4 regions of the Glutamicibacter sp. NPDC127525 genome follow, and region 1 is predicted to be linked to each of the others. Evidence: riboswitches for the same ligand, from Rfam matches in the RefSeq annotation. Region 1 holds a riboswitch; each other region holds the start of a gene.

Region 1 (4,125 bases):
CGGTACGCAGCGCTTTGTTCTTCGGGCAAGGCAAGGTGTTGCGAGAGCCATCGCTGTTCATCGTGATGTAGCCCAGGCAGAATTTCAGTTCGCCGATGCGCAAGCTTAGGGAACGGTTGGCTTCCAGATATTCGGTGCTCCATTTTTCCGCTTGCCTAAGCCGGAGCATGGGGGCGCGTTCATGCTCTGAGAAGCTGATGCCGTGGCAGAGCTGCCGGTGGTCGCTGGCGAATTCCATCGATGCCTTCCTCGAAGTTACCTCTTCAACGATAGTTCACCGGACATGGCTAGCTCCTGCAAGGCAGGTTGGCCGGCGCCTGCAGCCCGAAAGTTTGCTGGACGAATTCCCGATTCGTTCTGGCCTAATTCCTAGGAGAAGCCCTTAGGCTGGAACTGCACCGGAACCGTACCGCGGGCCGGGCCATAATCTGCTGAGGTGATCCAGGATTTCTGTCCCATTTGATGACAAGACTCGTGCAGTGGCCATCGCAGCTGCCGAGACCGCCCCTTCGCCGGCCGAGCTGCAGCGATTGACGCAGGCTTTCCGCCATGATTTCCAGCGTTTCATGATGGAGTACCAGTTTGCGGTGGACGAGGTGCTGACCAAGGTCTCGATCTTGCGTGAAGAGTTCTTGTATTTGCACAATTACAATCCAATTGAGCACGTCACTTCCCGGGTGAAAACTCCGGAGAGCATCATGCGCAAGGTCTCCCGCCGGAACATCTCCCCGTCCCTGCCTGCCATTCGCGAGAACATCAGCGACATTGCCGGCGTGCGCATTACCTGCAGTTTCGTCAAGGACATCTACAAGGTTCTGAACACGCTAACCTCGCAGAATGACCTGAAGGTCCTCCAAATCAAGGACTACATCAAGAACCCGAAGCCCAACGGCTATAAAAGTGTCCATGCGATCGTGCAGATCCCGGTCTACTTATCCGATGGCCCGGTCGATGTCGTGGTGGAGCTGCAGATCCGTACCATTGCCCAGGATTTCTGGGCAAGCCTGGAACATAAGATCTTCTACAAGTACGAGGGCGAAGTTCCAGAACATCTAGTGCAAGAGCTTGCCGACGCGGCGGCCATGGCGACGAAACTCGACATGCAGATGCAGCGCTTGCATACCGAAGTCCACGGCCATGATGCCAATCAGGCACCGAGCCAAGAGGCGGATTTCGATACGACAGCGATCCAGGGGCTGCTGTCGCTGGCTCAGCAAGCCAAGGACGGGAACCAGGAGAAGGACTTGGATCACTAGCCGTTCATGCCCTCGAAGGACAATGCTGCTTCGGGGCCGGAAACCAAAAAAGATCCTCGGCCGAGGCCGAGGATCTTTGATTTGGTAGCGGCGCCGGGACTCGATCCCGGGACCTCACGATTATGAGTCGTGCGCTCTAACCAGCTGAGCTACGCCGCCACAAGTGAGAAGCAATCCAGTAGAAGCCAAGAATGCTTCTCACTCAGAGCCCCCTGCCGGAATCGATCCGGCGACCTCGTTCTTACCAAGAACGCGCTCTACCACTGAGCTAAGGGGGCAACGAGTAAATACTCTACACGGATTTCCCGGCAAAGAAAAATCGGCGGATCACCCCGGAAAAGACCCGGAGAATTCTGTAAAACCACTAGTCAATGACTATTTATCCTCTTACTCGCTACCCCGGGGACGAAGGGTGGGACAAAAAGTGCCCTGGTGACGATGCTCACGAGAGTGCTCCTCGCGGTCAATCGCGGATTTGCCATGACGCGCAGGATAGAATCCCGCGGATCATCCCCGGTGGCCAAGCATCGAATTACCCCGCTTGGAACTTCGGAACGCTGACACCCTTTCCCACTCCAGAACCCCTGACCGAGCGGCACTTGGGCAACACCCGATCCACCTAGGCGCCCAGGCACGGCTCCGGTGCCCGGCAGCTGGATCCCGGGCCGTGAACCGGGGTGCTGGAAACCGCCAGGAAGGCAACAGCTCTTTGCCGCCCATTCCGGTCTTGAGTAGGAATATTGTGACCTCAGCAACAAATTCCCGACGGATTTTGCAAACCTCAAAAACCTGTGTAAAGTATTTACCTGTTGCCCCCTTAGCTCAGTGGTAGAGCGCGTTCTTGGTAAGAACGAGGTCGCCGGATCGATTCCGGCAGGGGGCTCGAAATAAGAGAGGCAATCTGGTTCCAGATTGCCTCTCTTTTCGTTTATCCCGCAGATGCCGTGTAGCCACTGCGAGCATGGCCCAAGGCGCACCCCAAGCTGCAGCACCGGCTATCGGCCGCGTCTTGCGCCCCGGATTCCAGGTGCCCCCGGCAAGAGTCTCCGGCCAATGAAAAGCATCCTGGCCCGCCACAGCCGGCCCTTCCCACTTCCTTGATGTCAGGCCCTGACCACTGGGTTTGCGTTTTCTCCTCGCAAGCGTGCTAAGTTGTTCGCGACCACACGGGTGCCCTGGCAAGGGCTGAGATCGGGCTATCGCCGTCCGCGACCGTTGAACCTGTCCGGGTAATGCCGGCGAAGGAAGTGAGTTTCCCCAGTGGAACAAATTGAACAGCACCCTGCCCACACCCTTGCCTACCGTGAATCTGCGGGAATTTCTGTTCCCGTCACGCAGATCCAATTGGCAGACTCCCCCAATGGACAGCCCAACGAGCCGCTGGCGGTATATCGCACCAGCGGACCGGGAAGCGAGCCCACCCAAGGCCTGCAACCCTTCCGCGAGCGGTGGATCCTGGAACGCGGGGACGTGGAAACCTATGCAGGCCGCGAACGCAACCTGCACGACGACGGACGCTCAGCGGTCCGCCGCGGCACGGCCAGCGCGGAATGGGCCGGACGCTCAGCCCCGCCACTGCGGGCCGTTGGCGGAGCCCGCGTGACGCAGATGCACTATGCGCGTGCCGGGATCATCACCCCGGAAATGCGCTATGTGGCCCTGCGCGAGGAATGCGATGTCGAGCTGGTGCGCAGCGAGCTCGCGGCCGGGCGAGCCATCATCCCGGCGAACATCAACCACCCGGAATCCGAGCCGATGATCATCGGCAAGGCGTTCCTGGTCAAGATCAATGCGAATATCGGCAACTCGGCGGTGACCAGCTCCATCGCAGAAGAAGTCTCCAAGCTCCAGTGGGCGGCCAAATGGGGCGCGGACACGGTAATGGACCTGTCCACCGGAGATGACATCCACACCACCCGCGAGTGGATCATCCGCAACTCCCCGGTCCCCATCGGCACCGTGCCGATCTACCAGGCGTTGGAGAAGGTCAACGGCGAAGCCAACGAACTGACCTGGGAGATCTTCCGCGACACCGTCATTGAGCAGTGCGAGCAGGGCGTGGACTACATGACCATCCACGCCGGGGTGCTGCTGCGCTACATCCCGCTGACCGCCAACCGGGTCACCGGCATGGTCTCGCGTGGCGGGTCCATCATGGCCGGCTGGTGCTTGGCGCACCACCAGGAGAATTTCCTGTACACCCACTTCGATCAGCTGTGCGAGATCTTCGCGCAGTACGACGTGGCCTTCTCGCTGGGCGACGGGCTGCGCCCGGGCTCCATCGCAGATGCGAACGACGCCGCCCAGTTCGCCGAGCTGGACACCCTGGCCGAGCTGACCAAGCGCGCCTGGAAGTACGATGTGCAGGTGATGGTCGAAGGCCCGGGGCATATCCCGTTCCATCTGGTGCGCGAGAATGTGGAACGCCAGCAGCAGCTGTGCGACGGGGCGCCGTTCTATACCCTGGGCCCGCTGGTCACCGACATCGCCCCGGGCTACGACCACATCACCAGCGCCATTGGCGCCACGGAGATCGCACGGTACGGGACCGCGATGCTCTGCTACGTCACCCCCAAGGAGCATCTGGGACTGCCCAACCGGGATGATGTGAAGACCGGGGTGATCACCTACAAGATCGCTGCGCACGCCGCCGATCTGGCCAAGGGCCACCCGGGTGCCACAGCGCGGGATGATGCGCTGAGCAAGGCGCGCTTCGAATTCCGCTGGAATGACCAGTTCGCGTTGTCCCTTGACCCGGTCACCGCACAGGAATTCCATGATGAGACCTTGCCGGCCGAGCCGGCCAAGACCGCCCACTTCTGCTCCATGTGCGGGCCGAAGTTCTGCTCCATGCGCATCTCCCAGGATA
Region 2 (4,125 bases), 150 kb from region 1:
AGTGTTGCCGCAGCCACCGCACCGAGCTTGGCCAGCGGATTGATCTTCGCCAACCAGCTATGCCCTACCGGCGCATCAAGCACCGGCCCCTGTCGCGGGGTACCAGCTTCCGGGGTGCCGGCAGTGAGCACCAGGTCCCTTGCTTTGAGCACCGAGGCAAAGTGATCGTCGTGGGTCACAGCAATGATCGCGGTGCCCTGCTGCAATTCCTCAACCAGCAGCCCGGCCAGTTCCCTCCACGTATTCGCATCCTGCCCGAAGGTCGGTTCGTCGAGGATCAGCACCTGGGGGGATGCGGCCAGAACAGTGGCCACGGACAAGCGCCGCTTCTCGCCCCCGGAGAGAGTGAACGGGTTCGCGTCTGCCAAATGCGCCAGGCCCAAGCGTTCCAGCAACGCGTCCACGCGCGCTTGGACCTGGGCCGGCTCGTATTTCGGCGCATCGGCGCTGCTGGCCTGCGCGCGGCTGGGAGCGAAAGCCAGCTCTTCCCGAACGCTCTGGGTCACGAATTGGTGTTCGGGTTCCTGGAACACCGAACCGATCCGCCCAATCAATGCACCGGCCTTCCAGGCAAACGGGGAGTTGCCCAGACCGTCGGCCAGTTGCGCGGTGGCCGCCAACCCGCCGTCGGCCGGGACGAGCAATCCGCCCAAGGTCAAGGCCAGCGTCGACTTTCCAGCGCCATTCTCACCGCGAATCACCGTCGCGGTGCCCGCTTGCACATTCACGTCCACCGCTTGGGTGCGCGGTGCCGTGGCGGTGCGGGCGGATACCAGCTGCTGCGCTTCCAGCAGAATGGCACCGGCACCGTTCGTTGCCCGAGCCACCTGCGGGAAGTAGCCTGGAATCCACAGCCCGGCAGCAGCCAGCTCCTCGCGCACCGTTTCATCGGTGTACAGCTGCTGCGGGTCCAGATCGTGCGCGACTCCCCCACCGGGCTGCAGCACGATAACCCGGTCCACATGCTGCGCCCAGGCTTCAATCCGGTGTTCCACGACGACCAGCGTGGCACCGGAAAGCCGGGCGGCGTTCAGCACCGCATCGCGCAAGAGCTCAATGCTCTGCGGGTCCACATTGGCAGTCGGTTCATCGAGCAGCATGACGCTGGGTTCCATGGCCAGAATGCCGGCCAAGGCCAACCGCTGTTTCTGTCCGCCGGAAAGTTGCTGGGTGCGGTGCTCGAAGGACAGCGCACCCAGACCCACAGCGTCCAGCACTTCGGGGATCCGCTGGCGGATCAGTTCGGGATCCATTCCGAGGTTCTCCGCGCCAAAGGCCACATCATCGGCGACCCTGCTTTGCACTACCTGGGTTTCCGGGTCTTGCTGCATCAAGCCCACCGGGTGGCTCCGGATGAAGGCATCGCTGCCATCTATGAGCAGCCGGCCAGCGACCTGATCGTCCTCATCCGCTTCCAGCAACCCGGCCATCGCGTGCAGCAAGGTTGACTTGCCGGCGCCCGATGGACCGACCAGCAGCACCTTCTCACCGGCGTGGATCACAAGGTCCAGTCCCGAGATGGCAGGATTCTGCCTCTCGGAGTGCTGCCAGCCGAACCCCGTTGCGGTGATGGCGGCACCGCGCTGGGTCAGCGAGGCTGCGCCGGAATTGGCAAAGGAACTCATTTTGCGCTTTCCAGGTGCGCACGCCGGCTCGGCAGGGCGCTCAGAGCGCCGGTCTTCGCCAGTCCGCGCGTGGCCAACCAGGACAGAAGCCCTGCGACGACTACGCCGGAAATGCCGGTGGCGATCACGTGGAAGATCTTCATTCCGGCGGTGTACTCAACATAGTAGGCCAGGATGTAGGCCTCGGAAATGCCGGCGAACAAGCCGGCGAACAAGCCTGCCAGCAGCGCCACGCCCAGGTTCCACTTGCGGTAGCGGAATGCTGCGAAGACCAGCTCTGCACCCAGGCCCTGGACCAGGCCGGAGATCAGTACGGTCAAGCCGTAGTGCGAGCCGAGCAGCGCTTCAACTACAGCGGCCAGCAGCTCGCAGTAGATTGCGGCGCCTGGCTTGCGGATGATCAGTGCGCCGAGCACCGCCGGGAAGAGCCACATGCCGGTGAGCAACGCGGTGGCTGGCGGGAAAGCTGCAAAGGCGAGCGAGAACAGGCCATAGCCGGCACTCCACGCCCAGAAAATGACCCCTGAAGCGACGGCGATCACCGAGGCGACGACGATATCAACTACACGCCAGCCGGTCCGCTGCTTCGAAACTGTTTCGTTCATTGCTGGTCCTCCTGTGGAAAGGAGGGGAGATGGACGGAATGAGGGCATACTGCCGCGCCTATCCGCATCCGAGATGCTCGACTTCCTTCGCCGGTACTAGCCGGGGCAGGTTCGAGGGTCTGCGATCTATCGCACTCTCAGCGTCTTGCGACTTTTTAAAAGTCTGACGCTCCCCTGTCGGAATAATTACTGCTCCCCCACCATACCGCAGGTATGCTGGGCAGAGGAACGATATGTCAAGAGCTTGATCGCGAGGAAAAAATGGATAAAGTGCAGAAACTTGCCACTACCGGTATCACCGTTGGCGCTGGCATGCTCGGCGGCAAGCTGGTTGATTTCCTTTGGTTGAAGGCAACCGGCAGCAAAGCACCACGCAAGGGCACTGAGGAAGCAGCGGAAGCTTCTTTCCGCCGTGCCTTAGGCTTCGCAGTCGTTTCGGCCCTGGTCGCAGCAATCCTGCAGACGGTGGCTGACCGCAGCGCCAACAAGGTTGTTGCCAAGTTCACCAAGTAAGCTTCGGCGTTGAGCCAAAAGCGGGAGCCGCCCAGAGGGGCGGCTCCCGCTTTTTCTCAATCTTGTTCGTCTGGCGATCCGGTCTTGGAAACCGGGGTGGTTCCGGTCGGCGGTGTTCCGTTGACCTTGTTGACCACGTGGCTCAGCTCATCGGAGAACAGGGTTTCCTTGGCAGCGTGCTTGGTCCGGTAGCCGGAACGGCCAATCATGTGGGCCGAAACCGGTGCGGTCAATAGCTGCATTCCCCAGGCCAGCACGAGTACCGGGACCACAGCCCAGCTGCGCAGGTAAATGGCCAGTCCAGCGAAAATCAGCAGGAAGCCGAGTACCTGCGGTTTGGTCGCTGCATGCATGCGGGTGAGCATGTCCGGGAAGGTCAGCAAGCCGATACCTGCGATCAATGACATCAGGCAGCCAAGGATCAGCAGGACGGCAACGAGGACATCGAGGAAGATTTCCATTAGGCGTTCCTCTGATCCGAAACGAAGCGCGAGACGGTCACCGAACCGATGAACCCGAGCATGCAGGCGGCCACGACGAACAGCAAGTAGTCGGTGTGCTTGTGCAGCACCATTTCCAGGCACAGCGCGGCGGAGATGATCAGCAGCATCACGTCCAGGGCCAGCACCCGGTCAAGGATTGACGGCCCCTTGGCAACACGGACCAGGCAGGCGACAGCACCGAGCCCGAGCATGATGCCGCAGATCCAAATGACGATATCCAGCATGTTACCCCTTCCTCGCATCAAAGTTCGGTCCGCATTCGCTCTTGATCGCTTCGTACTCGTCTCGGCTGCCAATAGCCATGATCAGCCGGCGTTCGATGTCCCGGATGCCGGCACGCGCCTTCTCCACGTCCGCAGGCGACTCGATGTCGATGTAGTGCAGGTACAGCGTCGACGAGCTGCGGTCCACGTCGATCACGAAGGAGCCCGGGATCAGCGTGAGCACGTGTCCCACGGTCATCACGATCAGGTCCGAGTCGGTGCGCAGCGGGACCGCAATGACCGCGCTGCGGGTGCGCTTCCCGCGGACCAGCGCCAGCCAGGCCACATGGACGCTGGCGGCGAAGACCTGTCCGAGGAACCAGATGAACAGCTTCAGGCAGTACCAGGCATTGATCCGGCCCGAAAGGACCACCGGCGGCAGCGGGAACAGGTTCACGATCAGCAGCGCGATGATCACGCCGAAGACCATGTTCCCCAGGGAGAAGTCCTGCCAGAGAGCACCCCAGACAAAGAGCAGCAGCAGAAGCAGCGGCCATTCCTGCTTGAGTGTCGCGCGGTGGCGCACACCGGAGGTATCCAGCGCATCGTCAATGCGCTGGTCACGCGGTTCAAAGTTCTTGTTCGGCATCATCCCTCCAATCAGAATGGCAAGATC
Region 3 (4,125 bases), 180 kb from region 1:
CAATGAGATCCTGGCCTTGGGCGGCAAGATCCTCTTCGGCGCAGCAATTATCGCCGCAGGTTTCGTCATCGCCAATGTGATTGGCCGCTTCTTGGGTGACACTACTGCTTCGAAGATCATCCGCTACACGGCAATTGCGCTGTTCGTGGCGATGGGCCTGAAGTACATGGGTATCGCCGATTCGATCATCAACATGGCCTTCGGCGCAATCGTCATTGGCGCAGCATTGGCAGCGGCTCTGGCCTTTGGCCTCGGCGGTCGTGATGCTGCGGCCCGCACGCTGAAAAAGATGGAGGCCCAACAGGCCACCAATGGCCCGGACTCGACGCCACCGGCATCGAACCCAGGCATCTAACCACGCATCACAAAACCTGAGGGACAGATAAGAAGTCGCGGAATCCAAAACCGGATTCCGCGACTTTTTTGATGCCCGCCAAGCTACTGCTGCGTGCCCCACGGCAAGGGCATGACCGCAGAGCCGCCATCGGTACGCAACCGCGCGTAGGTGTGCACATCGATGCGTTCTCCGGCAACCAGGAATTTGCCCCGCTCGACACCTTCGTGCAGGAAGCCGTTGCTTTCTGCCACATGCTTCGACCCGGGATTATTTGCCCGCAAGCCCAGCTCCAAGCGGTACAGTCCCAGCTCGTCGAACAGGTAATCCACCAAGGTTGCCACGGCGCGGGTGGCCAGCGACCGGCCCCGGTAATTCTGGTTCATCCAATACCAAATCCACGCGTTCCGATTGGCCGGGTCGACCGTACCGCACACCAGTCCCACCAGCCGATCCCGATATGCGACGGCCATCGCCTGCTGGCGTTCCCCGGCCTCCAGCAGTGCGCGCACATACGACTCAGCCTTTTGCGGGGAATCGGCGTCGCCTTGGCGCAACATGTCGGGGTTCGAGGAGAATGCCTCGAAGACCGCTTCGGCATCCGAAAGGCGCAGCCGGCGCACCGTGAATTCACCGTCGGCATGCACGGTTTCCTTCGGTCCTGCAGATGGCTGCGGATGAGCGGCGGCCGTGCCCTGGTGGAAGAGCAGCTGCCAGCGGCCCTGCTCATGGATCCACAGTGAACTGCGTTCGCTGGGGGAACCGGCGAGCAGCTTCCAGCGCAGCAGCACCAGCTGGTCTGAAAGCTGGAGAGCCACCGGGCTTTCGACTTTCAACGCCCCGGCATCCCGTGCCGGCTCCCGGGCCAGCTGGGCAATGATGGCCTCGCGATCATAGACTCGCCCGCTGGCTCCCACCTCGGCGAACCGAGGATGCAAGCGCCGCTGCAATTGCTCCTGGCTATGGCGTTGGCTGGATTCCAAGAGTTCTTGCTCCAACGAGATGATGGTGCTGGATAGCGCAGAACCTTGGGGAAGCACGATAGGGAAGTCATGGAATGCCATGTCAGCAAGTACATCACAGAAGATGACGGAACTGCGTTCAATGAAGTTCGACTTTATGAGCTGCATCATGCTTATAATCGCTGTAATCCGCGGGAGCCTGAATCGACCAGGCTGAGAGGGCACCGAGCCGACCGCTACACCTGATGCGGGTCATGCCGCCGTAGGAAGGAAGCGTGCCCTTGTGCATGTCAACATTGTTGGCGCCGGGATAATCGGCCTGGCCGTCGCGTTCGAGCTGGAATCACGCGCACACACCGTCACCCTCATCGATCCGGCACCCGGCCAAGGTGCAAGCTACGCGGCAGCAGGAATGCTGGCCCCGGCAGCTGAAACGGTCTGGGGCAATGGCCCGTTGCACCAGCTGCTTGCCGCCTCGAATGCCGCCTATCCGCAGTTCATCGAGCGCATCGCATCGGCCACCGGGCAACGCCCGGACTACTTGCAGAACTCCACGCTCGTTGTCGCCGCAGAGCCTGCGGACCGCGAAGCCCTGCACGAGCTGGCCGAACTGCAGATATCCCTCGGCCTGTCAGCGCAAAAGCTGCTGCCCAGCCAAGCCAGCAAGCTCGAACCAGCCTTGGCCGCCAATATTGCTGGCGCGGTCCTGTGCCAAGATGACCACCAGGTCGACCCTCGATCCATCGTCAAGATCCTGTTGGAGCATCTGCGTCCGCACCTGGTCGAGGAACGGGCGCAGGCACTGGTGACCGACGGGAAGCGGACCACCGCTGTGCGGACCGCATCGGGCCGAATCCTCGAAGCGGAGCAGACCATCGTGGCCACCGGTCTTGGCACCCTCGATGGCTTGAACGAACTTCCGCTGCGCCCGGTCTACGGGGACATCCTCCGGATCCAGGGACCAGCAGGCCCGCCGCTCATCACCCGCACCATCCGCGGCATCGTGCACCGGAAACAGGTGTATCTGGTGCCGAGAAGGGACGGTAGCCTCGTCCTTGGCGCCAGCGTCCGTGAAGACCGGCAACAAGCGGTGAACATTGGCGCGATGCACCTGCTGTTGGACAACGCGAGAAAGCTTGTCCCCGGCATCAGCGACTGCACGCTGAACGAAGCAACGGCCCGGGCACGTCCCGCCACGCCAGATGACCGGCCGCTGCTGGGACGCCTTGATCCAGGGCTGCTGCTCTGCACCGGGTACTCCCGGCACGGCGTGCTGCTGGCTCCGCTGGGCGCAACGCTCACTGCGGATCTCGCCCACGGCCACCAATCCCACCCCTTGCACCAGGCTGTGGATCCCCACCGCTTTGCCAACGCAACCTAGACCGCTCACCGAACGGAGCAGCAACCATGACAAGCATCGGCATCAATTTCAATTCACGGCAACTGAACCTGGACGAAGGAACCACCCTTCGCGAATTCATCAGCACGCAAATCGGCAAGGAACTGGACGCCAACTCGGTGGCCGCTGACGGCAGCAAGCTCGGAGTTGCCGCCGCCGTCAATGGCGCTGTCGTTCCACGCAGCGCCTGGAATAGCTACCTGCTGGCCGAAGGGCACAGCATTGAACTCGTTACCGCGGCCCAGGGAGGCTAGGCATGGAAACGCGCAACATCACCGAGCTGGACATCCACAGCGACCCATTCCAGATCGCCGGACGCTCCTTGTCCTCGCGCCTGATCCTCGGCACCGGGGGAGCGAGTTCGCTGACCACCCTGGAAAGCGCCCTGCAGGCCTCCGGAACGGAGCTGACCACCGTGGCCATCCGCCACTTTTCGGCGGCCGGCGCAGGCAACGTGTATGAACTGCTGCAGCGCAACAACGTGATTGCGCTGCCCAACACCGCTGGATGCTTCACCGCCCGCGATGCGATCCTCACCGCGCACCTGGCCCGTGAAGCTCTGGAAACCAATTGGATCAAGCTCGAAGTCATTGCCGATGAGCACACGCTGCTGCCGGACCCGCTGGAACTGCATGCGGCCACCGAGCAACTAGTGGCCGACGAGTTCCAGGTTTTCGCCTACACCAATGATGATCCGGCACTTGCCCAGCGCCTGCAGGACGCCGGGGTTGCGGCAATCATGCCGGCCGGAGCACCGATCGGCTCGGGCCTGGGGATCCTGAATCCGCACAATATTTCCACCATCGTCTCGCGCGCGCAGGTACCGGTGATCCTTGACGCCGGGGTGGGCACCGCCTCGGATGCGGCCCTGGCCATGGAGCTCGGTTGCGACGCGGTGCTGCTGGCCAGCGCGGTGACCCGGGCGCACAACGCGCCGCTCATGGCCAGGGCCATGAAGGATGCTGTGCGTGCCGGGCGCGCCGCGCGGCTCGCTGGCCGGATCCCGCGCCGCGATACCGCACTGGCCTCATCGCCGGCCGAAGGCATGATGCAAACCCTGGTCGGTGACTTCTCGTGAGCCGGGAAGCCCTGGTCGCACCCGGCGCGGAGCTGGAACCGGAAGAGCTGGCGCGCTACTCCCGGCACTTGTCCCTGCCCGGGGTGGGAGAAGAAGGGCAACGCCGCATCGCCAACGCCAAGGTGCTGGTTATCGGAGCCGGGGGCCTGGGCAGTCCCATTGCCAGCTACCTGGTCGCTGCGGGAATCGGCACCCTCGGGGTCATCGACGATGACACCGTCGAGCTGTCCAATCTGCAACGACAAACCATGCACCGGCAACAGGATGCAGGGCGCTTGAAAGTGGATTCGGTGCGGCGGATGGCCCACGAGCAGAACCGGAACGTCCAGATCATCACCGTGGATGAAAAGCT
Region 4 (4,125 bases), on a different contig from region 1:
TGGCTGCCGCCAGCCGCTTGCCGATGTCCTGGTACAGCCAGTAGCAAGGCAGGATCGCGGCAATCAGCTCCCCGTAGCTCTCCTGGCTGGCGGCCAGGTGGTTGGTGTAGTTCAGCGTGGTGGCGCTGGGCGTATCAGCGAACTCATCCAGGTAGCTGCCGTGCAGCTGCAGCTCGCCATCGAGGATGCCGTTGGCGCCACGCGACCAGAAACGCTGGGCACCGAGATCCGGCGCCATCGAGCTGGCTAGCGAAAGCACCTTGGCGTAACGCAGCAGATACAGCGCATCCTGGGCGATGTAGTAGTGGAAGTCATCCCGGTCCAAGGTGCCCTCGGATAGCCGGGTGATGAAATCCAGCTGGTCGATTTCCTCGCGGATCGGCTGGATCTTCTGCCACCAGTCGCCCATGGGATCTGCCGTGCCGAAGAAGTCGATGAAGTGGTTGACCGGGCCGTGGCCGCTGCCCACCTGCAATTGGTCGGCCGCTGCGATGGCCTTGGAGAGGTAGGACTTGGACTGCTCCAACGCGGCGATCCAGTCTCCAGTGGCAGCGAAGCGGGTAGCCAGAGTGCTGGAAAGGGTGCAGCCGGTGCCGTGGGTGTTCCTGGTGGCATGGCGCGGTCCGTGCAGCTCCAGCTGCACCCCGCCCGCCGACACCAGGGCATCGGGGCAATCCGCCCCGGCCAGGTGCCCGCCCTTGGCCAGCACCAGCGTGTCGTGCTTGGCAGCCAGCCGCTGGGCCTGGCGCAGGGCTTCGTCCCAGGAAGGGGCCACAGGCTCGCGCAGCAAGCTGGCCAGCTCCAGCAGGTTCGGGGTAATCACCGTGGCGCGATCCAGCAGCGAATCAAGGGCCGATTCGTCGTCGAGCAGGCGATCCCCGCTGGTCGCCACCATGACCGGGTCCAGCACGACGGGGGCGTCAACAGTTTCCAGCCAGCCGGTGACTGCGCGGATCACCTCGGCGTTGGCCAGCATCCCGATCTTGATCGCATCGATGCGGATATCTGTACTCACGGCTTCGAGCTGCGCGAGGACGAAATCGCCGCTGATCGCCTGAACTCCGGACACCCCATGGGTGTTTTGCGCAGTCAAAGCGGTGATCACGCACATTCCGTAGCCGCCGTTGGCGGCAATGGCCTTCAGATCCGCTTGGATTCCGGCGCCGCCGGAAGGATCGGAGCCTGCGATGGATAGGATGTTCATTTCGAGGCCTCCCAGGCTGCGACCAGCTGCGCGCTGGCAAGTTGCGGATCTTCGGCGTTGCAGATGGCGCGGACCACGGCCAGGCCTGCGCCGCCGCCGGCGCGGATCGCGGCGGCATCGTCTTGGGTAATTGCGCCGATCGCTACGCAGGGCAGCTTGGCCAAGGCAGCGGCTCGCGCAAAGCCGTCCAGCCCCAGGGGAGCAGGATGGTCTTTTTTCGTCGGAGTGGCGCGGATGGCTCCTACACCGAGGTAGTCGATCACCGAGGCGTCCTTGTTCGCCTGGGCCAGCTGCTCATCGCTGGAAGCACTCAAGCCGATGATGCCCTCGCCGATGATCTGGCGAGCCAGCTGTACCGGCACATCTTTTTGCCCGATATGGATGCCGTTCACTGCTGCGCCAGCAGCCCGTGCCGCGAGGTAGACGTCAATGCGGTCATTGATCAGCAACTGGGCTTTGCCGTCGGTGAGCTTGGCAGCCGCGCAGGCCAGCTCGAAGAATTCCCGGGCGCTTTCATCCTTGGCGCGCAGCTGGATCCACCCGATCCCTCCGGCGACGGCTCCCTCGATAACTTCCAGGGTGCTGCGTGGGGTGCAGCTGGCAGTGTTGGCTACTAGATAAGCGCCGTAATTATGCATGGTTCAATTCCTCGTACTTCAAAGTTTTCAGTTCCCCGGGATCGGCAGCCGACAGCGCATCAAGGAAGGCAACTGCGAAGCTGCCCGGACCGGAGCTGCCAGCCAGGGCCTTTTCCGCGGCCAGGCCATAGAAACCGTGGGCTGCGATGGTGGCCTCGAACGGGTCATCGTGGACCGCAACCATCCCGGCGCAGACCGCGCCCAAGGCGCAGCCGCCACCTGTCATCCGGGTCAAGCCAATTCCGTTGGTATGCACCAAGACGGTACGCGTGGCGTCGATGATGGCGTCAGCCTGGCCGGAAATGGCCACCACGCAGTCGTGCTCCGTGGCCAGTTCGCGTCCCGCCGCCAAGGCGGCAGAAACCTCATCCAAGGCATCGACACCGCGCGAAGCAGATTGCCGGCCGGCCAGAGCCAGGATTTCCGAGGCGTTGCCGCGAATCAGGGTCGGGCGTTGCCGGACAATGCGCCGGGCAAACTCCGTGCGCACCGGAAGCGCTCCCACTGCCACTGGATCCAGGACCCACGGGGTGCCTGCAGCGCTCGCCGACTGCACAGCTTCTTCCATGGCGGTCAGCTGTTCAGTGCTTGGAGTTCCCAAATTCACCAATACGGCTGAAGCTGCCTGCGCGAATGGACCGGCCTCTCCGGGCAGATCCGTCATGGCCGGAGAAGCCCCGGATGCCAGCAGGGCATTGGCGGTGAAATTGGATACGACGGTATTGGTCAGGCAAAAAACCAAAGGTGATTGTTGCCGGTATTTTTGGGCAACTGCATGCAAAGCCATGCGACATCCCTCCGCTAGCGTGAACTAGATCAGGTTCTACGGGTCTTATCTCAGTCGGTTGATCCGACACCCCGTGTCACTGCCATAGAGCGTACGCACAACCGGTTCCGAGGACAAGTTACTTACGCTCGCGCCGCGCCACCAAGGCCTTGAGCGTGGCCGCATCCACCTTCTGCGCGGCCGCCAGCGCCCAGAGGCGATCCACGGCGGCCAGCAGATCTTCCCTGGTGTCCACCGGCTGCGGCCGCTCGTTGACTACTGTGCCGGCACGGCGCCGGGAGGTGATCAGCTCTTCGGCTTCCAGCTCCTTGTAGGCGCGCGCCACTGTACCGACAGCGACGCCGAGGTCCGTGGCCAGCGCACGCACAGTAGGCAGCTTGCTCCCCGAGGGCAGATCTCCCAAGGAGATCAGTGAAGCAATCTGCGAGCGGATCTGCTCATAGGGCGGGGTAGCTGCTTGGAGGTCAACACTGATCTGCGTGCTCATGAAGTAGCTGCCGGCTGATGTTCCCGCACGAAGGCGCTACCGGGGCGCTCTAGGAAAATGACTGCTGGGACAACGAAGATGAGCAATGCAAAGAGTCCCAGCCCGGCCGGGAATCCGTAGCCAATGAGCAGCATGGCTACCACTGCACTGGTGTTAACACGCATTGAACGCAGTTCCAGGACCTTGCGGTACCAGATTTCTTCGGCCGACGAGACAGCCCAGGGAATAATTGCCCGGCGGGAGAACCAGACGAATCCAAGATGGGTTGCCAGCAACAGCAGGATCAAGCCTGCAACCATTGTCTTGCCTGGAGGCACGAAGCCCCACAAATAGTCCAGCGGCGGATCGAGCAGAAAATAGGTGCTGGTGGCAAACAGCAAGCCAGCGGCGATGTAGGACCACAAGGGCAGGGGCGCGTGGTACTTGGGTGCTGCAGACGCCTGCCGGGCCACCGTGCTGACGTAGCTGAGATAAAGCGCATTGAGAACGGCATAGCTCAAAGCCGCACCGGCAAAGATCATTAAGATCCACGTAGTTCGCTCATTGGTAGGCATCTGGAGCTCGTCATCCAGTGGCAAGAATGACCAGCCGATTGCAACGCTGAGCAAGGTGAGTGCTGCAGTTACGTATTGCAAGGTGAATAGTTGATCACGCAAACGCGAGAAGGCGGTCCGTTCCCTGGTGGTGGATTGAGCTGAGAATGTAGAGCGCGGTCCCCAGAAGAGCAACGTGAGGGCGACCGCAAGGGCGCCATAGCTAACGAACTCGTACTGTCCATCCGGCGAATTAGCCTGCGAGTAATTGACCACCGACACGGTGAAAGCCAGCAAGACGATGCCGATATTGCGCATCAAGCGGTTGAGCCAGACCGTGCGCAACGCTTGGTTGTCTTCGACCGAGATGCCGGCCAAGGCAGGTCTTTTCAGGATAACTACGGTAATCACAGCCGCGGCCACGATGATCCCTGCCAGGGCCACGATGAATACCGGGAGCATCTGTGTGCCCGGCA

Evidence for each region. Region 1 has a riboswitch for thiamine pyrophosphate ahead of thiC (phosphomethylpyrimidine synthase ThiC). Riboswitches for the same ligand answer to the same signal wherever they lie in the genome.
Region 2: it holds a riboswitch for thiamine pyrophosphate, as region 1 does, so the genes downstream of both, ACFVHU_RS05680 (ECF transporter S component) here and thiC (phosphomethylpyrimidine synthase ThiC) in region 1, are expected to answer to the same signal.
Region 3: it holds a riboswitch for thiamine pyrophosphate, as region 1 does, so the genes downstream of both, thiO (glycine oxidase ThiO) here and thiC (phosphomethylpyrimidine synthase ThiC) in region 1, are expected to answer to the same signal.
Region 4: it holds a riboswitch for thiamine pyrophosphate, as region 1 does, so the genes downstream of both, thiM (hydroxyethylthiazole kinase) here and thiC (phosphomethylpyrimidine synthase ThiC) in region 1, are expected to answer to the same signal.

Annotation. Positions count from the first base shown of each region.
Region 1 is NZ_JBHXVN010000001.1:1,055,819-1,059,943, forward strand. It holds gene ACFVHU_RS04955 (DUF2797 domain-containing protein) at 1-238, opposite strand, end outside; gene ACFVHU_RS04960 (GTP pyrophosphokinase family protein) at 480-1,256, shown strand; tRNA gene ACFVHU_RS04965 (tRNA-Met) at 1,339-1,415, opposite strand; tRNA gene ACFVHU_RS04970 (tRNA-Thr) at 1,463-1,534, opposite strand; tRNA gene ACFVHU_RS04975 (tRNA-Thr) at 2,068-2,139, shown strand; TPP riboswitch at 2,413-2,520, shown strand; gene thiC (phosphomethylpyrimidine synthase ThiC) at 2,517-4,125, shown strand, end outside.
Region 2 is NZ_JBHXVN010000001.1:1,206,650-1,210,774, forward strand. It holds gene ACFVHU_RS05675 (ATP-binding cassette domain-containing protein) at 1-1,625, opposite strand, end outside; gene ACFVHU_RS05680 (ECF transporter S component) at 1,622-2,230, opposite strand; TPP riboswitch at 2,296-2,416, opposite strand; gene ACFVHU_RS05685 (DUF4235 domain-containing protein) at 2,492-2,743, shown strand; gene mnhG (monovalent cation/H(+) antiporter subunit G) at 2,800-3,204, opposite strand; gene ACFVHU_RS05695 (monovalent cation/H+ antiporter complex subunit F) at 3,204-3,470, opposite strand; gene ACFVHU_RS05700 (Na+/H+ antiporter subunit E) at 3,472-4,101, opposite strand; gene ACFVHU_RS05705 (Na+/H+ antiporter subunit D) at 4,110-4,125, opposite strand, start outside.
Region 3 is NZ_JBHXVN010000001.1:872,983-877,107, reverse strand. It holds gene ACFVHU_RS04030 (mechanosensitive ion channel) at 1-355, shown strand, start outside; gene ACFVHU_RS04025 (GNAT family N-acetyltransferase) at 439-1,467, opposite strand; TPP riboswitch at 1,478-1,582, shown strand; gene thiO (glycine oxidase ThiO) at 1,580-2,677, shown strand; gene thiS (sulfur carrier protein ThiS) at 2,704-2,949, shown strand; gene ACFVHU_RS04010 (thiazole synthase) at 2,952-3,773, shown strand; gene moeB (molybdopterin-synthase adenylyltransferase MoeB) at 3,770-4,125, shown strand, end outside.
Region 4 is NZ_JBHXVN010000005.1:33,175-37,299, reverse strand. It holds gene thiD (bifunctional hydroxymethylpyrimidine kinase/phosphomethylpyrimidine kinase) at 1-1,204, opposite strand, end outside; gene thiE (thiamine phosphate synthase) at 1,201-1,842, opposite strand; gene thiM (hydroxyethylthiazole kinase) at 1,835-2,629, opposite strand; TPP riboswitch at 2,619-2,713, opposite strand; gene ACFVHU_RS12535 (GntR family transcriptional regulator) at 2,748-3,116, opposite strand; gene ACFVHU_RS12530 (hypothetical protein) at 3,113-4,125, opposite strand, start outside.